Regions from separate parts of the Lysinibacillus sp. FSL M8-0355 genome, predicted to be linked through region 4. Evidence: riboswitches for the same ligand, from Rfam matches in the RefSeq annotation. Region 4 holds a riboswitch; each other region holds the start of a gene.

Region 1 (8,108 bases), 1.3 Mb from region 4:
GACATCGGTACGCGCTCTGATGGCTTTAATATAACGGCATTTCCTACTGCCACAGCCATGCTTGTAATCGCAAGCGGTACCATAACAGGGAAATTAAATGGTGCGATAGTTGCCACTACGCCGAGTGGTGATTTGGCAGAAAAGGCATTTATATTACCACCTACATTGACTGAGTACTCTCCTTTTAGCATTTGCGGTGCACTGATCGCCATATCAACGGATTCAATACCACGAACGATTTCACCTTTTGCATCGTCCTTTGTTTTACCACTTTCCTGACAAATCACATCGATAAGCTCTTCCTGTTTTTCTACTAACAACTGACGGAATCGATGTAACACTTCTACCCGTTTACCAATTGATCGTTTTTTCCATGCTGGAAAGGCTTCTTTTGCAAGCTGAATAGCATGCTTTACCTCATCTCTTGAAGCAAGTGGTACTCTTGCAATAACCTCTCCTGTTGATGGATTATAAACCTCTGAAAATCGGCCACTTGTACCAGCTACCTCTTCCCCTTGGATAAAATGTGTGAGCGTTTTCATTTCTTGCTGAACTGTCATAATTAGACCACTCCTTTATCGTATTATTGTTCAAAATCGAATTCTTCTTTGCTAAAAATAGAACTTGATTCATCGGGTTGTTTAATCGTCTTTTTCTTTTGAGTAAGCACATAGAAAATCATCATAATAGCGACGACAACGCATGTAAATAAAATTTGTGAGCGCATAGACTCTATAAAGAACATCGCCATTAATAAAGCTGTTGTAGCGAGTATTGTGAAATACGTTAAATAAGGGAAAAACCACATCTTCACCTTTAATAGCTCTAAATTTTCTTGTTCAATCTTGCGTCGCATTCTTAATTGTGAAAAGGCAATGATTAAATAAAGTATTAAAGTAATCGCACTACAAGAGCTCAGTAAAAACATAAAAACTTTATCTGGTGAAACATAATTCATAATAACTGCAATATACGAGAAAAATGTTGCTGCTAAAATGGCATTGACAGGTGCACCCTTTTTGTTTAATTTTAAAAATGCTTTTGGCGCTTCTCCCTTTTCTGCTAAAGAAAATACCATGCGTGATGTTGCATAAAGTGCTGAATTTAAACACGATAGCACCGCTGTTAACACAACAAAATTCATAATTTGTGCGGCAGCAGGAATTCCAATATAATCGAGTACCGCTACATAAGGACTTGTTAAAATATCGGAGGAATGCCAAGGCAATAGCGTTACTACAACCGCTATAGAGCCCACATAGAAAATTAAAATCCGCCAAGTAATGGAATTGGTAGCTTTCGTTACAGCAGCTAATGGTTCATCTGATTCACCAGCAGCAATGGCCACAATTTCTGTTCCCATGAAGGAGAAAATAACAATGACGACACCCATTAGAACAGCACCAAAACCATTAGGTAAAAAACCACCTTGCCCGACTAGATTGGTCATACCTACAGCATTAAAGTTTGGGGCGATGCCAAAAATAATGAAGGCACCAAGACCAAGGAAAACCACTATACTTGCAACCTTAATAAGAGAGAACCAATACTCAAACTCACCAAATGCTTTGACAGAAAGAACATTCGTTAAAGTAAGTGCTACGGTTAGTAACAAACTTAATAGCCATAAAGGCATCCCGTCATACCAATATTGAATAATGGCTGCCGCTGCTGTTGCTTCTAGTGCAATCGCAATGACCCAGAAAAACCAGTACAGCCATCCAATCATAAAACCTGCCCACGGGCCAATGGCTTCATGCGCATAATGTGCAAATGAGCCACTCGTTGGATTAACAGCTGCCATTTCGCCTAGCATACGCATAACTAAAATAACGATAATTCCTGCAAATATATACGATAAAATGGCCCCTGGACCAGCTAAATTAATAACTGAACCACTCCCCATAAATAGGCCAGCACCGATTACTCCTGCAATAGCAATCATCGTCATATGCCGCTTCTTTAACCCTCTTTGTAAATGCGTTTGTTGCTCCATATCTGTCACCCCTTTTAGTAGATTGCTTGATCGCTTACAAAAATTTTACATGTTTCATAACGTTGAAGTAATAGACAAACTGTAAAATTATATACTTTTGTTTTAAACATAATGTAAAATAGACTAAATATTCTCAAAATACTATATCCACGAATTTATAAGAAAATATAAATCATCAAACAGAAAAAATATACAATGCGTATAACTAAGGGAGGGGCTAAATTGAGTCCGTTTCAACTTAAAGTACTAGATGTTTTGGAAAATAAGTATTTTCGTAAGGCAGAGGTTGTGGCAGGTCATGAAGGATTATCAAGGATTATCAAATGGGTACATGTTCTTGAAATCGTACAAGTTGATCATTTTTTAGTTGGTGAGGAGTTAGTATTAACAACAGGAATTAGTCTCCAGCATAGTATCGCTAATTTTACCGCATTTGTAGAAGCCATCATTCAAAAAAATTGTGCTGCTCTTTGTATTGAGTATGGCTCTTATATTCAGACCGTTCCAAAAGCAATACTAGCACTGGCAAACCGGCATCAGTTTCCCATTATTGTTTTTCATGAGGCAGTTCCTTTTGTTCGTATTACGCAGGATTTACATAGCCAAATTATCAATCAGCAATATTTAATGATTTCTTCGCTAGAATCTTATGCACAAGCTTTGAACAAAAATGCTGTCTTAGGACAAAACACAGAAGATATTTTACAAAATATGTATAATGAATTAAAAACACAAATCATGTTTTCCATTAAGGGACGCAATCCTATCTTTTTCCCCAATACGACACACCAAAAACGTCAGCAGCTATTAACATTGAACAAGTCTGCTCAGCAATTTAAACATGGGCCTATTTTTATCTTTGATCAGCATTATGCAAATTTAACACTCTATCGAGAGGATGGACTATTTTCAGAGTTTGAATTATTAATATTAGATCGTACAGCAACGGCGCTGGCACAGCTATTAATGCGAGAGTTTTATATTGAGGAAAAAAAGAATATTGAGGATGCTACAATTTTAGTCGATTGGATTGATCAAAAATTATCTAAGGAAGAAATCTATAAATTTATCGTTACACATTACGCGGGCTATACACAATCTAGTGGAGCTGTCTTTATTTTATCCTCTCCTACTACAATGACAAAGACACAGGAGGATATGGTCTATAGTAAGCTTTATTATCGAAATCTCTTTGAGCAACATGGATTTATGCCATTTTTATTCGAAAGAAAAAGCTATATTATTTTTATTTTACTTCATACGAAAGACAGTAAAGCTATTCGTGACATATTGAATAGCATTTTTTCCACACTGCCCAATACCGACTTTTATAAAAAGCAGCAAGCACAAGGTTTTCAAATAGCCGTTGGAAAGGTTGTTTGCGATGTAGAAGAAATTCCTAAAAGCTATCAAACTGCTTTAGAAACTTTATATATTTGCCGCAAAGTGCAAACGTCCTCTTTCTTTTATGATGATTTGCATTTATATCATTTAATCTATAAATTACAAATGCAAGTGAATTTACAGGAAGTGATTTACGATTATTTACAGCCCGTTATTGAGTACGACAAAAAATACAATAGCAAGCTTCTTGAAACATTACAGGTTTATTTACAAACAAATGGCTCCAAGCAGCAAACAGCCAACCAATTATTTATTGTTCGTCAAACACTATATCATCGCTTAAGAAAGCTTGAAGGTTTACTAGGTGAAAATTTCATGAAAGGACATAACCGCATTACATTAGAATTTATGCTATTGGCAAATTCATTGATTGAGGATAAGGGCTAGAAAAAAGATGGCACGCTCAAAAGATTACTCCCTCTTGAGCGTGCCCCTCTATTAGCCTTTCACGACAACATCATGATATAGTCCTGGTCTACGGTCGTCATAAACTGGAATTCTTCCACGTACTTCATCGACAATAGAAAAATCTACATCAATCACCGCTACTTCTTCATCCTCTGCACCGATCCAAAGTACTTCTCCCCAAGGCTGTATGATCATCGATTGGCCATTAAAGTTTTCTACCTTTTTTGAAATGCGATTAACTGCTATTACAAAACATTGGTTCTCAATCGCACGAGCTTGCAGCAATGTTTTCCAATGATCAATCCTTGGTGTTGGCCACTGGGCTGGTACAAATAATACCTTTGCTCCTTGTAATGCGTGTGCACGTAACCATTCTGGGAAACGAATATCATAGCAAATGACCCCAGCAGCTTCAATATCTCCTAGAGCAAATCGATTCATTTCATCCCCTGCTTCTAAGTAGAGATGCTCATCCATTAAACGGAAAAGATGTGCTTTGCTATATTCCCCTACAAGTTCTCCATTGCGATCAAATGTATACATCGTATTATAAAATTTGTCGCCTTTCTTCGTTGAAACAGAACCACCTACAATATGTACACCAAGTTCCTGTGCTAATTCAGCCAAGAAGGATTTCGTACGTTCACCATCGACATCCGCTAGTTCAGGCAGCTTCTCTAACGCATAGCCTGTATTCCACATTTCAGGCAGCACAATGATTTCTGCTCCTTTTTTTGCCACTTCTCGAATCTTGTCCTCAGCTCGTGCAAAATTTTCTTCTACTTTGCCAAAGCCAACATTTAATTGAATACAACCGATTTTCATAGCCATTCCTCCTCTAGACAATTAACAAAAAAAGTAATACTATTTGCTTCATATTCTTCAATAATAATTATTATATTCTGAAAAGGGTGATCATGCATGGAATTCTCTAAAAAACTACAGCAACTACCCACTCAATTTTTTGCAGCGTTAGTTCAAAAAGTAAATAATGCCTTAGAAGAAGGTCGCGATGTCATTAATCTTGGTCAAGGAAATCCCGATCAACCAACGCCCCCTCATATCATTCAAGCATTACAGGAGGCGGCTGAAAATCCACAAAATCACAAATATTCACCATTTCGCGGTATCGCTGAATTACGCCAAGCAGCTGCCGACTATTATAAACGTGAATATAATGTGAATCTAAATCCTGACACAGAGGTAGCGATTCTTGGCGGGACAAAAATTGGACTCGTTGAGCTACCTTTAGCCGTATTAAATCCAGGTGATACAATGCTCTTACCAGACCCTGGCTATCCAGATTACTTATCAGGTGTCGTATTAGGTGATGTCCATTTTGAAGTGATGCCACTTTTAGCTGCAAATGATTTCTTACCTAATTATCATACATTACCTGATGAAGTGAAAGAGAAGGCGAAGCTACTTTACCTAAATTACCCGAACAACCCTACAGGTGGTACAGCAACACTTGCGTTTTTTGAAGAGACCGTTCGCTTTGCGAAGGAACACAATATTATCGTATCACATGATTTTGCTTATGGGGCAATAGGATTTGACGGTAATAAACCTATTAGCTTCCTACAAGCTGAGGGGGCAAAAGAAGTAGGAATTGAAATGTACACACTCTCCAAAACTTATAATATGGCAGGCTGGCGTATAGGCTTCGCTGTCGGTAATGCCGACATTATTGCTGCCATTAATCTGATTCAGGATCATCTGTTTTGTAGTCAATTCCCTGCTATTCAACAAGCAGCAGCAACGGCACTTACAGCTTCCCAAGAATGTGTGGATGAACTGCGAGCTACCTATGAAGGTCGCCGCAATGTATTCATTGAAGAAGCTCAAAGAATTGGTTGGCATGTAACGGCTCCAAAAGGCTCCTTCTTCGCATGGCTCCCTGTACCATTCGGCTATACTAGCGAGCAGTTTGCCGATTTATTATTGGAAAAGGCTGATATCGCTGTAGCAGCAGGCAATGGCTTCGGCCGATATGGCGAAGGCTATATCCGTGTTGGTTTACTTGTTAGCGAGGAACGCTTACGTGAAGCAATCCATAGAATCGAACAATTACAATTATTCAACCCTTAACCATGACATGAGGCTGGGACAAAAGTAAAAATGTTAGACCGATTATAAGCTCGGTCTAACATTTTTTAATTCAGGAAGGAACATGCAACTCAGTGAAAAGAAAAAGTTAGTACATTTTCGCTATTTTTCAATTTTCCTTGGCTGCTGTAAACCGTGTTCTAATGGATAAAATTGAACATGGCCTGTTTCTTCATCAAATTTTCGAAAGTGCTGGATGCCTTGAACCTCAGCTAGCACTATGTCAGCCGTAATGACAGGGTTCCCCCTCTTCATTAAATGCCCCCCTGACACGATGCCCCATTGATCACTCATAGAACCATGGAAATGTGTTTCATATCCCCCATCGCGCTTACATACTACGCCAGAGCCTTGGATCAATTCAAGTGGCCCCTCTTTTTTTATGACATCGCTAAAACTTACGTTAATCTGAGATGTTTCATCAGGTACTAAATAAACAAAGCTACTCTTTTGAAGGCTACCTATACAGCTAACAATTGTTGCTGACTCAATATGGTTCTCCTCACAAAGTGCCTCCATTCCTTCAATAATGTCTGTACCCATTAGCAATCGAGCACTTACAACCTTGCCAAATGAACCTATACCATAATTAACTCTTACAGACATTGCTATCCCTCTTTCATGACGAAATATTATAATAATATAAAAAATTTAAAAAATATTTATTGACTTACTATAACCTATAAATTATATTAGTTCTATCGGAATTACAAAAAAATATGATAAATCTCTTATCAAGAGTAGCTGAGGGACTGGCCCTATGAAGCTCGGCAACCTCCTTTTAGAAGGAAGGTGCTAAATCCTGCAAACGATTATCGTTTGATAGATAAGAGAGGACATTTTTTCATGAGCCTCTCTTAGTTTGTAAGAGAGTTTTTTTATTTTCAAAAACCGATAAAAACAATCTTGGAGGTAGTTTTCATGAAAAAGAAAAATAAATTTTTAGTAGGTTTAGCAAGTCTTACATTAGCAGCAGCTCTAGCAGGTTGTGGCTCTAAAGAAGAGAGTAAAGGTCAAGCTGAAGCAATTAATGAAAATAAAATCGTCGTAGGTGTCACATCTGGTCCACACGAACAAATCGCAGAAGTTGCAGCGAAAGTAGCCAAAGAAAATGGGCTAGAAGTAGAGCTTAAATCATTTTCTGATTATGTTTTACCTAATACATCTTTATCTGAAGGTGATCTTGATGCGAATAGCTATCAACACGAGCCTTTCCTCGATACGTTTAATAAAGATCATGATACAGATTTAGTAACAGTAGGCAAAACGATTTTAAATCCAATGGGTATTTACTCTGAAAAATATAAATCCTTTGAGGACATTCCAGATGGTGCAACGTTTGGTTTACCAAATGATCCAACAAATGGTGCTCGTGCCCTCTTTGTTTTACAAGAAGCAGGCTATATAAAATTAAAAGATGGGGCAGATTTAACAGCCTCTATCCGTGATGTAGAAGAAAACAAAAAGAATTTAAAATTCATCGAATTAGAGGCAGCTCAAATTCCTAAGCAGCTTAGTGAAGTAGATGTAGCAGCTATTAATACAAACTTCGCATTGGAAGCTGGCATTAATCCTAAAGATGACGCTATTCTTTTAGAATCTACTGACTCTCCATATGTGAACTATATTGTGGTACGTGCAGAAAATGAAAATGACCCAACAATTAAAAAGTTCGTTGAGGCTTACCAATCTGATGAAGTACGTCAATTCATTGAAGAAGAATTCAAAGGTTCAGTAATCCCTAGCTGGTAATACATTCAGGAAGCTTCTAGTAGCTGAAGAATCTGCCGAAATTCCTCTATGGAAAACGAGCAGATTCTTGCTTTTTAGGAGCTTGAGAAAGGAGCAATCAATCGGATGATTCAATTACAAAATATCTCAAAAGAATATAAGACGAAAAAAGACATCATTAAGGCTGTAGATGGAATCAATCTCCATGTAAAAAAAGGACAAATTCATGGTGTGATTGGCTATAGTGGTGCAGGTAAAAGTACACTCATTCGTTGCGTCAATCTACTAGAGCGACCTACAGCTGGAAAAGTGTTAATCGACAATGTGGACATTACTGCCCTTTCTCTTCATGAATTACGGCAAACACGCCAAAAAATCGGGATGATTTTCCAACATTTTAATCTATTAAAAACGGCAACCGTTTACCATAATATTGCTGTTCCTTTAAAGCTACTTGGCT
Region 2 (8,108 bases), 2.5 Mb from region 4:
TGCATCCTTACGATTAAAACGATTTAAGATAAGCACCATATATAATGGTCCTAACCCAAACATAACGAATGGGTTACGATAAAAGCGATACCATAATCGTTGTCCCTTTGAAGCTTGCATATATTCTTCCACTGTCATCATATCAATATCACCAATACCACGCTTGTCTAGGTTTGAGCTTGTTGCATGGTGAATTGTATGTTCACGTTTCCATTTTTCATATGGGAATGATGTTAGCACTCCAGTAAAAAATCCAACCCAGTCGTTTGCTTTTTTACTTTTGAAAAATGATCCGTGTGTGCAATCGTGAAAAATAATAAAAGTTCGTACGACAAACCCCGCTGAAATGGCACTTAAGCCAACTGTTAGCCAAGGTGAAACATCTACTAATAAGTAACCAGCCACCCACAATGCAATTAACGGTACAAGTGTATTTATCATTTGAAAAACACTTTTACCCGTATTAGATTTAGCAAATGGCGCTACATCTTGGCGTAACTTTTTTGTTTTTTCTTTAATAGTTGCCATCCTTTACTCCCTCGTTTCTTTTTTTCTTATGACCTCATCATAAAACAAGAGTACAAGTCAGTAACAGACGCAAACATCATAAAAAGGATATGACATTTGTCATATCCTTTTTATGATGTTGGTCCATTCAAATGCAACTGATAGAACACAAGGTCTAGCCATTGTTCAAATTTATAGCCTGCATTTTTAATTGTACCTGCATATTCAAAACCTAATTTTTCATGTGCTTTAATGCTAGCAATGTTTTCTCCATCAATGCCAGCAACGAGTGTTTTGACACCCCGCTCCTCTGCAATCGCTATAAGCTTATGCATGAGCTTCGTTGCAATTCCCTTTTGATAATGCTCATTATGCACGTAGACGGAATGCTCCATTGTATATTGATAACCAGGGTAAGGACGGAATTGACTATAAGTAGCAAAGCCAGCAACAATCCCATTTTCCACAAATACAAGCAGTGGATTGCCGAATGCTTGCTGCTCCTTATACCATCGCATTTTTTCATCTAAAGTTTGTATATCATATCGGTAGACAGCCTTACTTGTTAAAATAATATCATTATAGATGTCTAAAACCTCAGGTATATCTTTTTCTTCCATGAATCGAATCATCCTGCTCACTTCCTTAATGAAATTGTCCTCACACTCTTCAATGATTCAATGGAATGGATATAGATAGTCAATTCATTGACTATCTATATCCTCCTATTTTACGCCTTAAACATTGAAGTAGCGAGCATCGGGATGAGCAAAAACAATCGCTGAAACAGATGCTTCAGGCTCCATCATAAAACCTTCTGTAAGGTGAACGCCAATATCCTCAGGCTTTAATAAGCCGAATAGTTTTTCCTGATCCTCCAAGTTAGGGCACGCAGGATAACCGAAAGAAAAACGTTGCCCTTGATATTTAGCTGCAAAACGATCTCTCATTGTAAAATCAGTGGCATCTGGGAAGCCCCATTGGTCACGTATTTCTTGATGCATACGTTCAGCAAAGCCCTCTGCTAATTCTAGTGCAGTCGATTGCAGTGCATGGCTTTCAAGGAATTTGCCAGAATCTTTTAACTGACGAGCTGTTGCCATAACCCCTTGCCCTGCTGTTACCACCATGAGCGCAATATAATCCATTTCTCCACTCTCTACCGTTTTTAAGAAATCGGCAAGACATAAAAATGGTTCTACTTGCTGGCGCGGGAAAGTAAAACGTTCAATTTCTGTTTTACTATCGGCAGGATCATAAACAACGACATCATCCCCATCCGCTTGAGCAGGGAAAAATTGATATAAACCTGAAGGCTTTAATAAATCACTTTTTAAATAATCATCTACTAAATCCTTTAGCTCTGTTGCTCGTGAATCACCGGCATCTAGCAATTGCTGAACCTGCCCTTTCAAGCCTAAATGATGTCCCAGCAATGTACGCATATTGACGTATGGATATAAATGCGATACTGCATAGTCTTTCTTCACATGACGACGTAAATCAGCTGGTAAAAATACTGACGCTCCCTTTACAGTACGTACTGGCTTTATTGTTATCTCTTTAGCTGGACGTGCAGCTCTTTTTACATCTGCCTCTAGACGTTTTTGACGAGATTCCTGGATTTCAGCTAAGAAATTCGCACGCGTTTCCTTACCCATTAATAGATTTGCTTGCTCTAATCCCTGCATAGCATCCTTTGAATAAATAACTGGACCATTGTATTCATCTGCAATTTTTGTTTCTGTAAAGCGTCGAGAAAGTGCAGCTCCACCAACTAAAATCGGTACATCAATGCCAGCCTCTTTGAAATCCTGAGCAGTAATGACCATCTGTTGCGCTGATTTTACCAGTAAGCCTGATAGCCCGATAAAATCTGGTTTTTCCTTGCGAATCGCTTCAATCAATTGTGCTGGTGTTACTTTAATGCCTAAATCGACAACCTTATAGCCATTATTACTTAAAATAATATCAACAAGGTTTTTCCCAATATCGTGCACATCTCCTTTAACGGTAGCCAAAACCATTTTCCCTTTTCCAGCACTCTCTTCATCCTTTTCCATGAATTGCTCTAAATGGGCAACAGCAGCCTTCATCACGCCTGCTGATTGTAAAACCTCCGCTACAATGAGTTGGTTATCATTAAACAATCGACCTACCTCAGCCATACCAGCCATTAAAGGACCATTAATAATATCAAGTGGCGCCTCAAAGATTTCGCGTGCAGCATCTAAATCCTCAATCAGCCCTTCTTTTGTACCTTCTAAAATATAATAAGCTAAACGACCTTCAACCGTTTTTGGTATATCCGCTTCGGTTTTTTCTTTCTTTTTATCACGATAAAAGTCTGTGAATACTGCTAATGTTTCATCATTCGTATTAAACAGTAAGTCATTTGCAAGTTTAATTTCTGCCTCTGGAATGGATGCATAACGCTCTAGTTTCTCTGTATTGACAATGGCATAATCTAAGCCGGCCTGTGTACAATGATAAAGATACACAGCATTCAGTACTTCACGGCCAACTGGTGGTAAGCCAAATGAAATATTACTTACACCCAGTACAGTTAATGTCTGTGGCATCTTTTCTTTGATTAGTCGAATTCCTTCAATTGTTTCTAGAGCCGATCCAATATACTGCTCATCACCAGTCCCTACAGGGAACATCAACGGGTCGAAAATGATATCCTCCGGTGCAAGTCCCCATTTTTCAGTTAGTAATTTATAGGAACGTTCGGCAATTTCAAGCTTGCGATGACGATCAACGGCCATTCCTATTTCATCAATGGTTCCAACTACCAATGAGGCTCCATACTTCTTTACGAGTGGCATTACTGCATCAAATCGTTCTTCACCATCTTCTAGATTTATAGAGTTAATGATGGCTTTTCCTTGAGAAAATTTTAATGCTTCCTCAATGACCTTTTCATCTGTCGAGTCGATTACAAGAGGAACCTTAACCTTTTTCACAACCTCCTGCATAAAACCACGCATATCAGCTAATTCATCACGATCAGGGTTGGCTAAACAAATATCAATAACGTGTGCACCATTTTTTACTTGCGCACGTGCAATTTCTCCAGCTTCTTCAAACTTCCCATCAATGATTAAATTCTTAAATTTACGAGAGCCTATAACATTCGTTCTTTCACCAATAAATAATGGACGCATAGAACCGTCATACAATAATGGTTCGATTCCTGATACCGCATGACCATGTGTTTTCTCTGGTATTTGGCGTGGTTTTTCATCTTTTAAAACCTCACGGATAGCTGTGATATGAGCTGGAGTCGTCCCACAACATCCACCTACAATATTAAGCCAGCCCTTTTCTGCAAAGCCTTTTAATTTTTGTGATAAAGATTCTGGTGATTCATGATAGCAACCTTCTTCATCCGGTAAGCCTGCATTCGGATAACAGCTAATATAGCCTGTGGAAAGCTCTGCTAATGAACGAATATGATCCGTCATAAACTCTGGTCCAGTCGCACAGTTTAAGCCAACGGATAGTGGTTTAATATGTTCAATAGAAATATAAAAAGCATCAATCGTTTGCCCTGCGAGTGTTGTACCCATCGGTTCAATTGTTCCTGAAATCATGACGGGTAGTTCTTTGCCAGTTGCCGCGAAAGCACGTGCTACACCTAGAGTACCTGCTTTTACGTTTAACATATCCTGACTAGTTTCTAGTAAAAGGACGTCTGCTCCTGCCTCAATTAACGCCTTCGCCTGTACATAAAAGTTTTCCTCTAGCTCATCAAATGTAATACCGCCAGTTACGGATAATGTTTTTGTTGTTGGACCCATTGCGCCAGCAACAAAGCGTGGCCAATCTGATGTTGAAAAGTTATCCACTGCTTGACGAGCAATTTCGACGGCACGTTTATTAATTTCTTCCGCTTTTGCGCCAAGATCATATTCATTTAACACAAGAGGCGTCCCGCCAAAAGTATTCGTACAAATAATATCTGCGCCTGCCTCTAAGTATTTATGGTGAATTTCCTTAATTACATCAGGTCTAGTCAGCACAAGATTTTCATTACAGCCATCAAGCTCCTCCCCGCCAAAATCCTCAGCGGATAAGTTTTCGTTTTGTAGCATTGTTCCCATTGCGCCATCAAGAATTAAAATACGTTTCTCTAGTTGCTTTTCAATCAAGTGCTTAGCCATGTATACTTACCCCTTTTTTCTGTTCATCCAATTGCTCAATATATTTCATCAACTCTAATGTCATATCATAACGTAAAAATGGAGTGATAAGGTAAATGCCATTGAAATACTGCGCAGCCACCTCTACTAATTCCTTCGCAATGGCAATCCCCTCAAATGTTGCACGTTCTTTATCTTCACCACAGGCCTTCATTCTTGCTAAGGCATCTTCAGATAATTTTATGCCTGGCACCTCATGATGTAAGAATTCAGCACTTTTATAACTTGTAACGGGCATAATACCAATATAAATAGGTGCTTGTAAATGCTTGGTTGCCTCATAAATTTCCACAATTTTTTCCTTCGTATATACTGGCTGTGAAATAAAGTAGTCTGCTCCATACTCAATTTTCTTCTCTAAGCGTGCCACAGCACGATCTAATACACGGACATTTGGATTAAATGCAGCAGCTACTGAAAAATTTGCTTTTTTACGAAGTGGTTTACCTGAGAAGGAAATACCTTGATTTAACTGCTTAATTAATTGGATCAGCTCCATTGATGAGACATCATAAACACTTGTGGCACCTGGGAAGTCCCCAACTTTTGTTGGATCACCAGTAACAGCTAACACATCATGAATTCCTAATGCATTTAACCCCATTAAATGTGATTGCAGACCGATTAAATTACGATCTCGGCATGTAATATGTGTTAGAGGACGTACACCATTAGTACTCTTCAACAATGCACCCATAGCAATATTGCTAATACGTGGAGAAGCCAGAGAATTGTCTGCCATCATGACGACATCTGCTCCTGCATCATACAATTGTTTTGCCCCTTCCAGAAAACCATCAATTTCCAGATGTCTAGGTGTATCTAGCTCTACAATGACAGAGCGTTCGCGCTTTACTTTTTCATGAAGAGGTTCATACTTCGTTGGCTCTGCTTCACGAACAATTTGAATCTTCTCGGGTTTGGCATACTTTTCATGAACTGGTGATAACTCTTCTAAATACTTCTTCGCTGCTGCTATATGCTTCGGTGTCGTACCACAACAGCCTCCAATTAAGCGTACCCCTTGATCACGTAATTCCACAGCCGCTCGACCAAAATATTCAGCTTCTGACTCATAAACGACACGACCATCTTCTAAGTCAAGGAGTGAAGCATTCGGATAAGCCGACATAAATGCCTTATCAGGAAGTTCTACACCTTCAAACGCCTGAATGGTATGGTGTGGACCTAAACGACAATTGACACCCACAATATCCGCACCAAGTTTTTCTAGCTCATGCAGGGCGTTATTTAAAGACATACCGTTTTGTAAAACACCAGGTTCGTGCATGGAAACTTGCGCAATAATCGGTAATTTTGTCTTTGTCCGTAGCATCTTTAAGGTAGCTGTTAATTCTTCAAAATCATAATAGGTTTCGAGTAAAAGGCCGTCTGGATTCCCAGCAAGTAAAACACTCGCTTGCTCCTCAATAGTTGCTAAGATTTCATCTAACGTTGCATCACTTTTACGAATACCACGAATACCACCAATTGTCCCTAAGACAAACTGACCTCCATCTGCCGCAGCTCGCTTTGCGATTGTAATCGCTGCTTCATTAAATTGTTGGACACGCGATTCTAATCCATAGCGAGCTAATTTAATGGCATTTGCACCATACGTATTCGTTTGGATGATATCAGCACCAGCTGCAATATATTCTCTATGAATCTTTTCAATTAACTCAGGTTTCTGTACATTCATTTCCTCATGACAATACTCCAAACCATAGCCATAAAGTACTGTGCCTATTGCGCCATCTGCCGTCAATACATGCGTTTTTAACCTTTCAAGCAATCTCATTAAACTAGCCTCTCTTCCTATATCTCTGTATAATAAAAAGCCTTCTTTTATAAAAAAAAGAAGGCTTTAATGACTCATCATTGTTTTTTCCTTCTCATCTTCGACTCAATGGTCTTCTGGATTTAGCACCTGACAAAAAAGTTGGTTGCTGAAGCTTCAATGGGCCAGTCCCTCTGCTTCTCTTGATAAGAATGTAGTATGAATTTTTTAAATAATTAAAAGAATCATATCGTTTACTGACGAATGAGTCAAGACTATTTCACATAACAAAGATATTTTTCACTTAAAAGCTTAGAAATTGGCTAGTTCCTTTGCAAGCTCCTCACCGATTTTTTTCCCATTTTGAATACAAGCACCAATCCCTACCCCAAAGTATGAACAACCTGCGATGGATAGATTAGGATAGTTTTCTTGTAATTCTTGAACTAAACCTTGTAATGCTTCACGGTGAGCTAGATCATATTTTGGCATTTGATCAATCCATTTTGTGACATTAATAACTGTTGGCTGTTCCTCTATTCCTAGGCTCTTGCGCACATCCTCTAAAGCAACCGCTGCTAATTCTTCGTCAGACATGGCACGGAGTTGCTCATATGCTGGATTGATGCTTTTATAAAAGAGTCGCACAAGTAATTTATGATCTCTTGATGTATGCCTCCATTTACGACTTGTCCAAGTTGCAGCATTACATGTAACGTCAGAATTATGTGAGACAATATAGCCCGTTCCATCTGCTGGCAATCTAGAGTCTGGTACATCAAAACCTAAATAGATCGTAATTGCTGAAGCTGTCGTAAATTGGTCAAAATAACGGTTTAATGATTCATCCTGTAGTAGGCCTTGAACAGCCTCATTCGGCAGTGCTAAAACGACATAATCTGTCTCGATGCTTTCACCATTAGCTAAGGCAATTGAATAGTGGTTTTCTTGCTTTTGAACATTGACAGTTGCGACACCCTTGATGATCTCTACATCAGTTAATGTTTGTTCGAGACGATCAATTAGAGAAGATAAACCGTTTTTGAACGATATAAACTTTTTATTGGCTGCTTTAGCAAATTGCTCACGATTCGCATCAAAGCCTTTTATGATACTTCCATACTCGTTCTTATAGTCAATCAAGTACGGTAAAGTAGAGGCAATCGAAAGCTGGTGTAAATCCCCTGAATAAACACCTGCAAGAACGGGTGCAATTTGATTTTTCACAAGCTCTTCCCCTAAATAATAGGTTAAAAACTCTCCAATTGAACTTTCCTTTGTGAAGTCTTTGTTTGGTAAAGTCAAATCTTTTAATGCATCTTGTTTACCTTGCTCTGTAATCAATGTGCTTTGCTCCAAGGATGCCAAACTCATTGGTATTCCAAAAGTAGAATCTGCCGGAATGGCATGTAATTCATTATTCGTATAAATATAGGAAATACCTGTTTCGTTGTAAACTAGATTCTCCTCAAAATCAAGCTCCTGTACAAGCTCCATAACACCTTTATGACGAGCTACAATCGAGTCAGCACCTGTTTCCATAATAAAACCTTGCTCATGTGTTGAATATAATTTGCCCCCTAAATATGTATTTTTTTCTACAAGCACTAGAC
Region 3 (8,108 bases), 2.7 Mb from region 4:
CATGTGTCTATATGCAGATGAGGAGGCTGAAAAAAGATATGCTAGCCAATTTCCGCATATATTTTGGCAGCGATGGCATCCTTATATTGTGAATGTATTACAGCAGGATGTTGCCAAATCGATAGCTGTTAAAGCGGTACTAGACTATTTTAACATTGGTCCTGAAAATGCTATTGCTTTTGGAGATGGGGATAATGATATTGATATGTTAGAGCATGTAGGGCTAGGTATCGCTATGGGAAATGGTAGCGCAGCTCTAAAAGCAGTTGCGAATTTTGTTACAAAGAGTTCCACTGAAGGTGGTATTGACTTTGCTTTACGGCAGTTTCAAATGATATAAAGCTGCTGAAGGTCTTAAAGTCGATGCTTCAGGTTCTCTTAGATCTATTGAAGGAACTTGTTAATCAATGCGTTTTAATAAATTTTGGGTGGGATGTTATATGGCACATCATGTGCAATCTCTAATTGAACATTACGGGTATTTGGGTATTATCGTGATCCTAATTGGAGGCATTGTTGGGTTGCCACTACCTGATGAGGTCTTTCTAACATATGTTGGCTACAGTGTTTATATAGAAAGCCTTGAACACATTCCCGCTTTAGTAAGTGCAATGATTGGTGCAGTTGGCGGTATTACCTTAAGCTACTATATCGGCTATCGTTTTGGCTTACCATTATTGCAGAAATATGGACCCAAAATTCATATTACGGAGCAAAAAATTGATTTTACAAAACAACTGTTTACTAAAATTGGGCCAACTTTATTATTAATAGGCTATTTTATACCTGGTGTACGGCATCTGACAGCCTATATTGCGGCAATTAATAATTATCCATATAGAAAGTTTGCTTTTTTTGCCTATACAGGGGCATTTATCTGGACTTTCACATTTATAACGTTAGGGAGGATGCTTGGGGAGAAGTGGCGGTTTGTTGGTTATTATTTATCCCATTATAGTATTTATCTCATCCTATTGTTTGGCCTCGTAATGCTCATCGTTTACTATCTATTCAAAAAAAGAAATATACGAAAATAAAGGTCTGTATGATTCAACATATGAATCGTACAGACCTTTGTGTTATGGCAAAATAGCAAATGAGCGTACAGGGAATCCAGATGCCTTTTCAGGCTTAGGGACGATATTGAAGATAATTGCCCCCTTCGCAGGTAGCTTGTCCAAGTTAGTCATCAACTCAATTTGATAGATGTTTTGTTCAAGCACGAAGTATTCGCCATCTAGCTTACCATTTTTGTGAAAATCAGCGGCTGAATCAGTATCAAATGTTTCATGGCCAAGTGCACTTATTTGACGTTCCTTCAATAAAAATTGTAAAGCCTCTAAGCCCCAGCCTGGTATATGGTTATGTCCATCCATATCTTGGTTACTAAATGCCTCTTTATCTGGCCAGCGCTTACTCCAATCCGTACGTAGCGCTACAAAGGTACCTGCTTCAATTACTCCATGTTGTGCTTCAAAATCAAAAATATCTTGCACACTTAGCGAGAAGTCATGATTGCTAGCAGCTTCTCGTGATTTATCAATGACGACAAGAGGAAGAACTAGTTCTTTTAGTTCTAATTCTTCTAGATAGCGGGAGTCTCGCACAAAATGAATGGGTGGGTCGATATGTGTGCCATATTGTCCTGGGAACGTGAATTGTTGTGCGAAGAACCCGTCATCATGAGAGAATAATGTTTCAAATTTAGCATCTTCAAACATAAAAAAATGTGGGGAATTAGGGCCGAATGTATGTGTTAAATCAACCCATTGTTTTGATTTTAATAATTGTAATGCTTGTAAAAGTTGGTTTGACATTGATTTCACTGCTTTCTGTTAAAATTAGTAGAACATAAAAAAGAGTCCTCTTAGAAGAGGACTCCAGAATAAGCAACGGTAGTTCTTCTTCTCATCTTTCAGGCTTAAAATTTTGCCAATTGGAATTAGCACCATACTGTTGAGCTGGTTGCTGAGACTTCATCGGGCCAATCCCTCCGTCTCTCTTGATAAGAAAAGTGATATAAGAATTTTCAGAAATAATAATAAAAACACTTTAGCATAGAATTTTATAGTTTACAAGTTCGATAGAGATATAAGGGTAAATTTTTTTACCAACTTAAATTTATGGTTATGCCACAACAACCATTATCCATAAGACGTATTCTGAAATTGTCTGGTGTATAATTTGCATCAAATTTCATCGTAATGCCTGTTGATGTGATTAATTTATCAACCTCTGTTTTATTTGAAAGCTGTGCAGCATTCATTAGATCATGTGCAAATTGTTGAGAGCTATCAATTTTATCCGTAAGCAATTGAGCCTGTTGCATGATCGCCTTTATCCGTGTAGCTGACATTTTTAATTTATGTGTGTCGACAGGTGGAAAGGGGGTAGTGTTCGGCATTGCTAAATGTTGAGGAATAGGTCTAACGGCAAGCTGCTGGGCAAGTGGCGACGTTGGGTAATGATAAGGATGAACAAAGTACGGATAAGGATTGTAATACAATGTAATTCCTCCTATCCTATAGCTGATATCTTATCTTATGTAGCTAAACGTCTTTAGGTGTTATTTTGCAGTGCAATGTCTGTCCTAATCATTTAAAAAGGAAGCCAAAGTGAGCTTCCTCTTTTAGCCGAGAACATGTAAGACATCATCAATTTTTTTACTATGAGACAGAATACCGTAATTCATCCATGTTAAAAAATCCACTTCATATACACAGTTGGTTTTAACTGCAGCTAGATTTTTCCACATAGAAGTTTTTAAAATCGTACGCTCCTCGTTCTCGTAAATGGAATGTTGTTTATCAAAAGTAATAAATAAATGATCCGCATCTAATTGCAGCAATTGATCAAATGTCAGTGGTGCTTTACGTTGATTGTGCGGAATACTCCAGACAAGTGGATGTGGCATTAAACCGAGGTCACGATATAAAATTGGCCCCGTATAGCCACATTCAGGACCCGCATATAGAGTAATGCCAATAGCTGAAATGCGGAGAAATGCCACACTTTGCCCATAAACGGATTTACTAAGAATTCCTTTTGCTTGCTGTACCTTATCCTCATATTGTAGGATCACGTCTTGCATCAAGGCGGTTTTTCCTGTTAAATCAGCAATCTTAAACAAAGTAGACTGCCAGTTCTCTCCAGGATGTGAGATATGACAGATGGGAGCTACTTCATTTAAATGATGACAGGATTCCCATCGCTCTATACCTGCATCTAGCATAATTAATGTTGGTTTATAGTGAAGGAGTCGATCCATTTCTCCATTTTGTACATCGATATCCGGCACTTCTTGAAGACCTAAATAGTCTTGTTTTCCCCATTTTGGATGACTGAATTGAGCAATTGGTGTAATCCCAAGGGCGACAAAGAAGTCTTCTAAGAATGGTGCAAATACACGTAGATTGCTGCTTTGGTTTCTTCTATATTGTCCTGGAGAGATGCCGACATGTTCTTTAAAACGACGATTGAAATAATATTCATTATTAAATCCGATAGACTGACTAATTTCAAATACCCGATCATTTGTTGTCATTAATAATTGCTTGGCTTTTTCAATGCGAATGTTATTTAAATAGTGAAGAGGGATTTGCCCTGTAATCTCTTTGAACATACGGGTATAATTCCATCTTGGAACATCAGCTAGCTCTGCCAACTGCTCGACAGTCCACTCTTTTTCAAAATGTTTATGCAAATAGTTAATGGATTGCTCAACAGATTGACGATCATTTTTTTGCACCAGCTTGGGTATTGTTTGATGTAAGAGCAATAACATCAGCTCTTGAAAGTGTACATGCTGCTCAAAGATGGTGTGCTCATCCTCCGCTAGACGGTTCTGATAAATGGCTTCTAGCAGTCTACGACATTGCGAAAAGGGGAGGAGACGTTGCTCTTTGACACGCTTAAAAGGGCTAGTAGTCTGTTTATTGCTAAGATGGACAATGTTGAACTGTAATTGATAAAAACAAAGGTGCTCGTTTTGAATGCGTATATTAGCCGTGTTATTAGGAGGAATCGATATGCACTTTTCTTCACTAAGATGAATGGTGTTATGATCTATTTCTAGCTTTCCGCTGCCACTCATTACGATGAAAAGTGTATAGAAATCACTATTAAACTGCTGCTTGTTCGTTGATTGAATCACATAAGAAATAGTTTGTAACGTATAGACATGTGTTAAGTTACCCATTGATGATTCACCCCTTTATAATTGAATTTGGAGAACAACACAAAGAAAGCTCTCTGAAGAGCTTTCTTTCATGTTGTTGAAAAAAGATGATGTCAACGGCAGAAAAAGCAAATTTGCAAGGTGAAAGGTTGATTTCCGTTCCGCCAGCGCCCTTTCCAGGGGGCGTCCGATGAGCCGCTTCACTCACTTACGCTCGCTCCAGGGTCTCATCTGTGACGCTAAATCCTCTAGGAGTGACGCTGGCTCCACTCCAATCAACCATTCTGCAAAGTGTCTTTACTTTTTTTCATAGTAGTATAGCGATCAAATAGCCCATTATCTGTATTCTTAGAGGGGATAGGCTCTTATTTTCAATATGGAGAAGTGATGAATGACAATCATCCTCCATAAAATAAGTAGCAAACACCTTCACTTTATTTGAAAACCTTTGCTAAAAAGGTACCATTTTTGTGGGTTGGAGTGGAAGGCTACTTGACTCCCATGGGATAGCGAGACAGGCGAGCCCCTGCACGGAGGAAGCGGCTCAGCGCTCGCCCACAGGAAAGCAAGTAGCCTGCAACAGAAATCCATTTTCATCTTTCACAAAAATTTTATGGATGGTTTTGTTTTTCAACGCTATGCAAAGAAAGCCCTCATAGAGCTTTCTTTTGAAAATTATTTCACGAACCATTTTTCAAGATCATCATATTTCAGCAGGTTAGCTGTGATAGCTCCAGACTGCCAATATGTTCGATCCGCAATATAGACATGCCCATTTTTAACAGCAGGTACTGTTTTCCATAGTGTACTATCTAACCATTTAATCGCTTCTTGATTTTCTTTCGAATCCCAAGTGCCATTTGAAGGGAAAAGGATGATATGATCCGCATCTAGCTCTGGAATAGCCTCTTCTGATAAGACTTCATGAAACTCTGTCATATCACGTGCTAACGGATGTGGTGTCAAGCCCGTTTCTGTGTAAATATAGCCAGTGTAGCGATTTTTAATGCCAAATAAAGCTAATGTATTATCTGCGACATTTAGACGTACAACAGCAACTGTTTCGTCTCCAATTGATTCATCTAATTTTGCTTTTAAATCGGATACACGTTGCTCATATTTATCAACGATTTCCTTTGCTTTATCAGGAATATTTAAAACATCAGCTATTGTTTTTACAATTTCACGTGGATTTTGTAGAATATCTTCTTTTAAGCGGTAAGTAGGTGCAATCTTTGAGTATTCTTCATATTTTGCCTTATCCGCGGCGCCATCCACAATGATTAAATCAGGCTTAGCTTGTAGTAATGTTTCCATACTACCAGTAATGTCGAACTCAGGAACATCTAATCCTAAATAGTCCTGTTTACCCCATGATGGGTGATACCATTGCACAACAGGTTTTACATCCAAGGCAGTTAAATAATCTTCCATATAGATAGCAGCTACACGCTGTGGGTTTGTAGGAATTTCTACTTTTCCAAACTCATCTTCTACAATTCTTGTATCTTTAGTTGATTGATCTTCTTTCGCTGTATCCTCTTTTACTTCATTTGAGCCACAGGCACCTAACACGAACATTAGTGCAAGTAAAAGGACAAATGAAAAATATCGACCTCTACACATTGCTATTCACTCCTATTAATTTACTAAAACAGTAAGAATGTCATCTTAACCTATAATGATAATCATTCTCGTTTGATTCAAGTAAATTATAGGACACAACATATCAACAAACAATACACATTCTCTACTTCTTTTTTATACAAAATGAAATTTGACTTCCTATTGTTTTTTATTATCGAAAATGTACCAGACTAATGTAACAATTGCTGCAAGCATAACCATTAAAAATCCATACAAGGGAGTATGCGCTAATGATTGATGGTGAATAATAAAGCCCCCAATATAGGACCCTAAAAATATACCAATGTTGAAGGCAGAAATATTTAATGCTGAGGCCATAGAAATAGCTGATGGTACATATTTTTCAGACAGTAGAACAGCATATAGCTGCAATCCTGGGACATTCATAAACATAAATAAGCCCATTACTAATACCATGATTAATCCGATAATAGGTGATTCGAGCATGAAGCCAATGCCGAGCAACGCCAAGGCAAGTCCTACAAAAATAATAAAGATAGAACGTAGCGGATTATGATTAGCAAAATGACCACCTAATGTATTACCGATCGCAACGCAAATACCATAGACCACTAAAATAATGACTACTGCATGAGGAGAATACCCCATATATTGCTCTAAAATAGGTGAAATATATGTGTAGACAACAAAGGCACCACCGTATCCAATTGCGGTAATGAACAATATTAAAATCATGCGAATATTGCCTAATACTTTGCCAATATCACGAATAGAGATAGGATTGCCTTTCGACAATTGGTTAGGTACTAAGATCGCATTACTAATTAAACCGATAATCCCAATGACGACGATAAAGATGAACGACATCCGCCAGTCTGTTACTTGACCAATAAATGTACCAAGTGGAACACCTGTTACAGTAGCCAAAGTTAAGCCTGTAAACATAAAGGCAATAGCACTGGCTCGTTTATTTGGTTCCACTACATCAGCCGCTATAACGGAAGCGATGGACATAAACACACCGTGTGCTAATGCTGAAATAATACGTCCGATTAATAATAAAGAGAAATTAGGTGCTAAAGCGACTGCTAAGTTACCTACTATAAAGATGGTCATGACAAGCAATAATACGGTTTTTCGACTAAGGCGTGATGTTAAGGCTGTTAATAATGGAGCTCCAACAGTTACCCCTAGTGCATATATAGAAACGGTTAAGCCAGCTGTGCTTAGAGAGATACCAAAGTCATCTGTAATTAATGGTAGAAGTCCAACGCTAATAAATTCAGTGGAACCTATACCGAATGCACTGATTGCAAGAGCTAGTAAGGTTAATTTAGCACTTGACTCTTTTGATTTTGACATACTATTAAAATCTCCTTTGATTTTTTTTATTGTGTGTAGTACTATTCATACATACCTAAAAGATATGTACGGTACTTTTAGTTACTTTTGAATATTACAGGGGGTCACAATGCAAAAAGTTTATAATATTGGTGTTGAAGCTACGCTTGAAGTTATCGGCGGTAAATGGAAACCAGTCATTCTTTGTCATTTAAACCACCATGGTAAAATTCGAACAAATGAGTTTCGCCGATTAATTCCGGGTATTTCTCAAAAAATGCTTACAAGTCAATTAAGAGAGTTAGAGCAGGCTGGATTAATTCATCGAAAGGTCTTCAATCAAGTACCACCAAAAGTCGAATATTCATTAACGACCTATGGACAAGGGATGGAACCTATTCTGAACATGCTTTGCACTTGGGGCGAAAAGCATGTTGAATTATTACAGGATAAAGGTGAAGATGTACTGTTAAAACAACGTGATGAAGATATCGCAATGCAGCAAACATCGTAATGAGGGGAGAAAGAGACTGTCACATGTAAGACAGTCTCTTTTCCTCTTTTTATGCTTATAGAGCAAAGTCGAATTCATTTGGATTCGGTCCGACACGCTGTTCAAGATTCATCGCATTGATTGTAGCCATTTCTTCGTCTGTTAGAAGGAAGTCGAAGATATCAGCATTTTGTAGCATGCGTTCTCGACGCACAGATTTTGGAATCGCAATAATGCCGTTTTGTACATCCCAGCGCAAAATAACTTGAGCATTAGATTTTCCATATTTTATTGCGATTTTCGAAATCGTTTCATCTTCAAGAAGCCCACCTTGCATTAAAGGTGCCCAAGCCTCCAGTTGAATTTGGTGGTTATTACAGAATGAATGAAGCTCAGCTTGCTGTAAGCGTGGATGAAATTCCACTTGATTAATAACAGGTTTAATGCGAGCAAATGATAGTAAGTTTTGCAAGTGTGAGGCTGTGAAAT
Region 4 (8,108 bases):
CAAAGCTTGTCGTCCCACCATTTGATTGCATAATTTTTAAATGGTCTGTAATACCGATCGTACTTAATTTTTCTTTTAAGCTTTTTAAATAGGCATGGGCAATCGGCTTTACATAAGAATTCAACACCGTTGTATTCGTTCTTTCATACTCACGATATTCTTTAATGGTTTCACTTGAAAGTGTGATATACACCTCAGGCCAAATTTTTAAAATTTCCTCTTTTAGCTGTTGTTCATGAATAGGGTTTTTATAGCCGTGAATGAATGAAATGGCAATCGCCTCAACACCCAATTTTTTAAATTTACGAACGATTTCATCGACTTCTTCGGTGTTAAGCGCTTTCATAATATTTCCTTTAAAATCGATGCGTTCATCCATTTCCTGTCGTAAGTAACGTTCTACAAATGGTTGTGGCTTTTTATATTTAAAGTTATATAAGTCCGGTCGATTCCCACGTGCAATTTCTATGACGTCACGGAAGCCTTTAGTTGTAATTAACCCAACTACGCCCCCTTTTCTTTCCGTTAATGTATTGATAATAACCGTTGAACCATGAATAAATGATTCAATCAGAGATTCTTCTGTAACATGTCGTCCTAATACATTTAATATGCCATCCTCAAAGTGACCAGGTGTTGTATGTCCCTTATCAAAATGAAGATTTCCTTTTTCATCTGTGAAAACTAAGTCGGTAAAAGTACCGCCAATATCTGTTGCGATTTTCAAGACTGCATCCCTCCATGTTCCTATTATCGGAACAGTGTTCCGAATTAGAATTAAGTAAATTATATTTAAAAGAAAAAGAAAATTCAATGTATTTTTTAAATAAAAATTCATTTGACAATTAATCTGCGTTGTAAAAATCCGCTCTATCTTTCCAAAATCAGAGAACTATTGATAAAAAATACCAAACACATTTATATAAGGAAAGTTCTCATGATTTTTTGGAACATAAAAAAGATCCTAGTTTTCACTAGAATCTTAAAATTTTTTTAAAAAATTAACTTTTATGAATTTTCAATCATGCAGCGGATGAAGAAATCAACTAAAATTTCACATTTATGCCATGCCTGAATTATAGATAGACGATGAGTCGTGCGGAAAATAAATAGTAGTTCTCTTCCAAATTATGCAGAGATCATCTAGGAACCAAGTTTTCCCCTTTATCCATTAAAAAAAGCTGCCCATTTAAGTTGGGCAGCTTTAAAGAAGATATTAGAATAATCCTACCGCATGGCCTTCATTATCGACATTCATGCGAAGGGCAGCTGGAGTTTTAGGTAGTCCTGGCATGGTCATAATATCGCCTGTCAGACAAACGAGAAAGCCTGCACCAAGCTTTGGAATAACTTCACGAATTGTGATCGTAAAGCCTTCTGGTCGACCGAGTAAACTTGGTTGGTCGGATAAAGAATACTGTGTTTTCGCCATACAAACTGGCAGAGAGTCCCAGCCAAATTTTTCGATTTGAGCAATTTGTTTTTTGGCTTGATCAGTGAATTGTACATCTTTTCCGCCATATACCTTTTGCACAATCGTACGCACTTTTTCTTCAATGGACTCCGTTACATCATATAAAGGAGAGAAGTTGTTTTCTTCTTCAAGCACAGCTAATACTTGTTCAGCTAGCGCTAATCCGCCTTTCCCGCCCTCTTCCCAGACATTTGTACGGGAAATACGAACTTGATTTTCCTGACACCAGTTCAGAACAGCCTCTAGCTCCGCCTCTGAGTCTGTAATAAAACGATTTAACGCAATAATCGGTTCAACACCAAATGTACGTACCGTATCAACATGCTTAGCTAAGTTTTCAATTCCTTGTAGCAGGGCATTCACATTTTCGTCAACAAGTGCCGTTTTCGGTACACCACCATGCATTTTTAAGGCACGAATCGTTGCTACGATAACGACTGCACTTGGTTTAAAGCCCGCTTTACGTGCTTTAATATTCATAAATTTTTCAGCACCTAAATCGGAGCCAAAGCCCGCTTCTGTTACGACAATGTCCGCTAGCTTGCGAGCAGTTTGTGTCGCCATAATGGAATTACAGCCGTGGGCAATATTAGCAAATGGACCACCATGTATAATAGCTGGTGTTCCTTCTAATGTTTGAACTAAGTTTGGCTTGAAGGCATCTTTCAATAATAATGTTAAGGCACCTTCTACTTGTAAATCACGTACAAAGACAGGCTCACGCTCAAATGTATAGCCAACCACAATGCTAGCTATGCGTTCACGTAAATCCTCAATACTTGTCGCTAAACAGAACACCGCCATAATTTCGGAGGCCACTGTAATATCAAAGCCGTCCTCGCGCGGCATGCCCTGAACAGGGCCACCTAATCCCACAACCACTTTACGAAGGGCACGATCATTTAAGTCCATCACACGCTTCCAAATAATGCGTCGTGGATCAATGTTTAATGCATTTCCTTGATGGATATGATTATCAATGAATGCGGATAAAGCATTGTTGGCTGTTGTAATCGCATGAAGGTCGCCAGTGAAATGTAAATTAATATCCTCCATTGGTACAACCTGTGCGTAGCCGCCGCCAGTTGCCCCGCCTTTTACGCCCATAACTGGACCCAATGACGGTTCACGTAAAGCGACCATTACTTTCTTATTTAATTGATGAAGAGCATCTGCTAGTCCTACAGTAACCGTCGACTTCCCTTCACCTGCTGGTGTTGGACTAATAGCTGAAACTAGCACAACCTTTGCGTCCTCACCCTGAGCTGTAATTTTTAAAGGATCAATTTTTGCTTTGTAGCGTCCATACTGCTCAAGAGCATCCTCTGGAATACCCGCAGCATTGGCAATTTCCGTAATCGGTTTGATTACTGCTTGACTAGCGATTTCTAAATCTGATAATGGTTGATTTTTCGTTGTCATTTGGCATCCTACTTTCTATGTTGTTCATTTCCATTATAGTCTTAATTGTGAAAAAAAAGAAAGCCAGATACACAAGCATTTCGACAATCAATTGACATCTTTGTTCAATTCATGTATGTTCTAAGAGAAAATGCAATTTTTCACATTTTCTCAATGATAGCACAACTTAGTTAACTTTATTTTACATTCAAGCGCATTGGAGGCGAATGCTTATGCAACAGGGGATCGTAAAGTGGTTCAATAATGAAAAGGGTTATGGCTTTATTGAATGTGATGATGGAGAAGATGTATTTGTACATTTTACGGGCATCCAGGAGGAAGGCTTCCGTACACTTGAAGAAGGTCAGAAGGTGTCATTTGATGTTGTGGAAGGCAATCGAGGACCCCAGGCATCAAATGTTGTAAAATTATAAGCTCCAAAATTGAAAGTGGATGAGGTAGATGAATAGTGCTCAATCCGCTTTTTGACATGTTTGCACATAAAAATCCACTTCAACAATTGAAGTGGATTTTTAATTTATCTATTAATCCAATAAAAAGCACCTGGACAAACTAATGTTTCCTTTGTTCGGTGTGGATCTTTCAATGTTACACCGATGGGTCCTTCTTTTAAATGCCCTAACGTCATGGCAGATGCTGCCGTCTCCTCATAAAAATCCAAGCGCATATTTGGTAGCTGTAGTGACACAAATTGCTCATGCTGCTCGGAATCGGGTAGCTGTAATACCTTTTGCCAAAGCTGAACCGTCTCCTCCACATCCTTGACAAAAAACTGAATAGATTCCATTGTGATGGCTTGGTTTTCATCGATTGCACCACTAGCTTTTAATTGTGCCAAACGTTCCTCATCTTCATCTGCCCATTCAATTAAGAATGGAAAATCCAATGAAAGGTTGGGCATGCCAAAATGCAATAGCTTCCATTCTAGTGTCGTGCCATCTGGTCTTGTTCGGCTACAAGCATCGGGACCATATACTTCAAAGCCCAATGCACGCAATCGTTGACCCTCGTCTTCAATATTTTTGGTGCGCAAGGCAATTCGTGAAAATCCTTGGCGCTCACGATCACGTTTAAACGTATAATGTAGGGAATAAGGGTACAGAGCCGCTTGCTCAAATAAATCACGATCATAAATAGCGATTTGTTCAATATAGCTTAAGCCAAAATAGCTTAGCGTATTATAAGTCCCCCACATCGTGTGTTGACCACCGTTCACTGTACGGACATTTCGTTTATTGAAGAAAACCTTTATATTTTCTGGTGATTCTACTTGATGTACCAGATGATCAAAATATAAAGTCATGGCAATTCCCCTTTCTTTCCCCCATTAGCTTTACCTGGATGTTTAATTGATTTAAAATTTACTTAAGAAAAGGAGTTACTATATGGTATGAAAAAAAGTGCAATTTACCTACTAACTCCGTTAACTAATTTATGACTAACTATAAAGAGGTGATTTGAATGACAGATCAAGTAGCTGCTTTTAAATTGGCATTAGGTAACTATCCTACAGGTGTAACGGTTGTGACAGCATGTCATGAAACGAATCCAATTGGCTTAACAGTCAATTCTTTTGCATCTGTTTCCATTGACCCACTACTTATTTTATGGTCACTTGATAAAAAATCTCAGCTCCATTCTTACTTTATGGGTGCGGAAAAATTCGCTGTCAATATTTTAGCGAGTAATCAAGAACATTTATGTACATTATTTGCAAGTAAAGTCCCGGATCGCTTTGCTCAAGCTAAATGGTCTACTTCTACTTTTGGGCTACCGATTTTACATGATACAGCAGCTATTTTACAATGTAAATCATTTCAGCAAATAGATGCAGGCGATCATACTATTTTTATTGGGCAAGTGCTAGACATTACAAATTCTCAAAAAGAACCCCTTCTCTATCATCGTCGTCATATCGGTCCAATTCCAAAAAGCTTTTATAGCTAATTTCCATAAAAAAGAGCCACTTGTAAGCAATGGAAACCATGCTTATTAGTGGCCTTTTCACATCGTTCAACTGAAATGAGCATTATTTCTTCTGTGGAAATCTCTGCTTTTCAAGCCTATTAATTTGCACAATCACACCATCTTGAATCGTAATATTCACTTCACCAAATTCAAGATTTTGAATTGCCTTAGCAATTGCCTCTAATTTTTTATCATCTACCTTTGCCGATTGAGCCATACGATACACCCCCTCTTTATTCTCCTAGTTGTACAAAAGAGGCCAACGCATCAAACCGATTGATAGCCCCTCCTATCTCTCAGACACCATCTGTTGGATTTGGCACCTATCTTCTCGGTTGCCGAGGCTTCATGGGGCCAAGTCCCTCCACCTCTCTTGATAAGAGTACTGCATTTCTTGAAAATAATTCTATAATTCTGTTATCCGAATGTCAATATAAAATATTAGAAAACCTAGCTGAATACTTTGTAATAGCATCCTCTCTGTTACAATTCACTCATAATCCTATCGTATTGTATGCTATGTCAGTCTATCTAACCACAATGGCAAAGAAAAAAACTGTGTAGAAGTATGACCTTCTCCACAGTTCATCACGTTATTCCCTATGCAAACATTCCATTAAAGTTTGTGCTGTCTGTTGCTTGCCCATCACCTTAATTGGTTGTCCCTCAGCAGGCACGATCCAATGAGGCTCATCCCCGCCATATAAAGACTGCGAGCTATTTGCAACCATAAATTGAGCATGCGCGGCTTCCATACGCAGTCTTGCACGAGCGAGTAAAAAATCCTCATCATTTGTAGCTTCTAGCTTAAAGCCCACTAGCGTTACATTCGGTTGCCAGCCCTTGATTTGCCCTAATACTTTTGGTGCCTTTTTAAAATGGATAATAGGTGGTTCGTCAGAAGGCATTTTCCCCGCTTCCTCCATTAAATTACCGGATTGATCATAAACCTTGTCAATAACCCAATCGGAGCCAGCAGCAGCCATAATAACAATATCGACTTGTTGTAGCTGAACCGCATGACGTACCTTTTCTCCTAAATCCTCAATACCTTCAAATTTTACCAATGTCATTTTGTCGTGATTTGCTGGAAGCTGTGCAAAGTAGCCATGCATATATATTACATTCGCACCCTTAGCCAATGCGGCCTCTGCTAAATAACAGCCCATTGTCCCTTTTGATAAATTCGTGTGCCCTCGTACACGATCCCATTTTTCAAGTGTTCCCCCACTTGTAATGAGTACGGTTTTGCCTTGTAATGTCCCCATACACTCACCTATTTTCTACAATATATACAAATACTATTTTAACGTAATGTAAGGATGTGCTTCAATAGCCACAATCATAGCGTACTATTTTGCTCTTTTAACCAAGCACTTAATATTTCCGCAAATTTCTTGGTAACAGGGGAAGCATGGTGCTTCATCGCAATTCCAATGGTACGGTAGCCTCCTTGCTTTAGCGGGATTGCTTTTAACGTTGATGGTAAATGTTGAATGACCAATTGAGGCAAAATACTAATGCCTAAATGATGGGAAATCATTGAAAGAATCCCTACCTCCTCAGAAAGCTCAAAGCGAATATGGGGCTTTACATGATATTGCTCCAACAGTACCTTTACATCATTTGTCCCTTTATAGGAAGTCATGATAAAAGGCATATCTTCTAGGTCAACAATATCAATTTCTGTCTTATGAAATAAAGGGCTTTTATCCGAAACAATACATAATAAAGGGTCTTGTTGTAATTCCATAAATTGATATTGCTCTGATTTTTGACCATTCAAGAATCCTACTTCGACTTCCCCACTTAGCAGCCATTGTTCAATTTCGTAATAATCTCCCTCTCGTAACTCTACTTGTATCCCTGGAAATTGATGATCCATAATACGAACAATTTCTGGCATCCAATTCGAGGAAATACTTGAAATAACGCCAATTCGAACTTTTCCGCGTGTTACACCCAGTATATGGGCCGCTTCCTGCTGCAATAATTCCTGGGCATCCAGAACCTGACGCATCGCCCTTAGCATGGTCTGCCCCTCACTCGTCAGTGTTACACCTGCACGACTTCGATGAATGAGAGCAAAGCCAAATTCTTTTTCTAAACTAGACACGGCATGGCTCACAGCAGACTGTGTTAGTCCTAGTGCATCCGCTGCTTTTGTAAAGCTTGCTACCTCTGCCACCTTTGTTAAAATCTCATATTTAACTAAGCTCATTCGTCATCCCTCTATATACATGAATTTTTTTAATCCTATTCATTATAAACATTCGTTTTACTAATCACAATACAAGATATATAGTAAATTTTAGTATAAAAACTGTTTTAGTACACAGATGGTAGGTGAACATAATGAGTATCCAAGGAAAAGCAAATGTATTGATGGTTATTGTCACAATGTTTTGGGGACTATCTTATACCTTTATGGTCATGGGGCTTGAAACATTGGCAGTTTATAATGTGGTGGCATTGCGTTGTATCATTGCATTTTTCGTAGCAGGACTTATTTTTTATAAACGGATGATCAAAGTAAATGGTAAAACATTAAAATATGCGGCTATTCAAGGATTTTTATTATTCATTGTGTTCGCGTTAAGTTTATTTGGTTTACAGTCTACTTCTGCCTCAAATGCAGGCTTTATTTTAAGCCTAACCGTAGTATTAGTGCCGATTTTCAGCAGTTTCATTGAAAAAAAATTACCATCGAGAGCCGTTAGCTTTGCGGTCATTTGCACGATGATTGGTATTACAGTCTTAACAGCACATGGCTCATTCACCTTCCATAAAGGGGATTTATTAGTAGCCATTGCAGCACTATGCTATTCCATTTATTTACTACTGAATAGCTCATTTACACGAAATGTTGAATCCATTTCATACGGAATTTATCAGCTCGGCTTTGCTGGTATCTATGCCCTTGTCTTAACATTTATATTTGAAACACCGACATTGCCAAATTCAATGTCATCCTGGCTGGCTATTTTAGGGCTCGGTATCATTTGTAGTGCATTTTGCTTTGTTGGGCAAACTGTTGCACAACAGTATACTTCTGCTACACATACAGGACTTATTTTTTCATTAGAACCAATTTTTGCAGCCATGTTTGCCATGATGTTTATTGGTGAAAGTTTAACAGTGAAATTAGTGATTGGCGGTAGCTTTATCCTTATTGGTAATTTAGTGGCTCAATTAGAGCACTTTCATGCGTTACGTTTTATTAAAAAAGAAGCACAGGAAAAAG

The links. A riboswitch is a leader RNA that binds a small molecule or an ion and turns the genes downstream of it on or off. The one in region 4 is predicted to bind S-adenosylmethionine.
Region 1: linked by a shared signal. The riboswitch ahead of MKY46_RS02320 (MetQ/NlpA family ABC transporter substrate-binding protein) and the one ahead of MKY46_RS08390 (YezD family protein) in region 4 are both predicted to bind S-adenosylmethionine.
Region 2: linked by a shared signal. The riboswitch ahead of MKY46_RS20655 (bifunctional homocysteine S-methyltransferase/methylenetetrahydrofolate reductase) and the one ahead of MKY46_RS08390 (YezD family protein) in region 4 are both predicted to bind S-adenosylmethionine.
Region 3: linked by a shared signal. The riboswitch ahead of MKY46_RS22050 (cyclase family protein) and the one ahead of MKY46_RS08390 (YezD family protein) in region 4 are both predicted to bind S-adenosylmethionine.

What each region holds. Positions count from the first base shown of each region.
Region 1 covers NZ_JBBPAI010000001.1:480,211-488,318, reverse strand. The annotation lists gene MKY46_RS02350 (CoA-acylating methylmalonate-semialdehyde dehydrogenase) at 1-560, opposite strand, end outside; gene MKY46_RS02345 (amino acid permease) at 584-1,996, opposite strand; gene MKY46_RS02340 (PucR family transcriptional regulator) at 2,219-3,787, shown strand; gene MKY46_RS02335 (carbon-nitrogen family hydrolase) at 3,839-4,633, opposite strand; gene MKY46_RS02330 (pyridoxal phosphate-dependent aminotransferase) at 4,730-5,899, shown strand; gene MKY46_RS02325 (PPC domain-containing DNA-binding protein) at 6,020-6,523, opposite strand; SAM riboswitch class I at 6,646-6,750, shown strand; gene MKY46_RS02320 (MetQ/NlpA family ABC transporter substrate-binding protein) at 6,839-7,669, shown strand; gene MKY46_RS02315 (methionine ABC transporter ATP-binding protein) at 7,775-8,108, shown strand, end outside.
Region 2 covers NZ_JBBPAI010000001.1:4,220,034-4,228,141, forward strand. The annotation lists gene MKY46_RS20640 (fatty acid desaturase) at 1-528, opposite strand, end outside; gene MKY46_RS20645 (GNAT family N-acetyltransferase) at 639-1,139, opposite strand; gene metH (methionine synthase) at 1,245-4,676, opposite strand; gene MKY46_RS20655 (bifunctional homocysteine S-methyltransferase/methylenetetrahydrofolate reductase) at 4,669-6,516, opposite strand; SAM riboswitch class I at 6,608-6,708, opposite strand; gene MKY46_RS20660 (protoporphyrinogen oxidase) at 6,808-8,108, opposite strand, start outside.
Region 3 covers NZ_JBBPAI010000001.1:4,503,217-4,511,324, reverse strand. The annotation lists gene MKY46_RS22060 (Cof-type HAD-IIB family hydrolase) at 1-340, shown strand, start outside; gene MKY46_RS22055 (DedA family protein) at 441-1,037, shown strand; gene MKY46_RS22050 (cyclase family protein) at 1,080-1,817, opposite strand; SAM riboswitch class I at 1,906-2,012, opposite strand; gene MKY46_RS22045 (hypothetical protein) at 2,108-2,506, opposite strand; gene MKY46_RS22040 (helix-turn-helix domain-containing protein) at 2,630-4,198, opposite strand; gene MKY46_RS22035 (ABC transporter substrate-binding protein) at 4,853-5,803, opposite strand; gene MKY46_RS22030 (MFS transporter) at 5,963-7,147, opposite strand; gene MKY46_RS22025 (winged helix-turn-helix transcriptional regulator) at 7,257-7,640, shown strand; gene MKY46_RS22020 (aldo/keto reductase) at 7,696-8,108, opposite strand, start outside.
Region 4 covers NZ_JBBPAI010000001.1:1,760,885-1,768,992, reverse strand. The annotation lists gene MKY46_RS08415 (hydantoinase/oxoprolinase family protein) at 1-727, opposite strand, end outside; gene MKY46_RS08410 (formate--tetrahydrofolate ligase) at 1,217-2,896, opposite strand; gene MKY46_RS08405 (cold-shock protein) at 3,109-3,309, shown strand; gene MKY46_RS08400 (VOC family protein) at 3,414-4,199, opposite strand; gene MKY46_RS08395 (flavin reductase family protein) at 4,358-4,843, shown strand; gene MKY46_RS08390 (YezD family protein) at 4,926-5,081, opposite strand; SAM riboswitch class I at 5,151-5,247, opposite strand; gene MKY46_RS08385 (phosphopantothenoylcysteine decarboxylase domain-containing protein) at 5,458-6,132, opposite strand; gene MKY46_RS08380 (LysR family transcriptional regulator) at 6,207-7,085, opposite strand; gene MKY46_RS08375 (DMT family transporter) at 7,220-8,108, shown strand, end outside.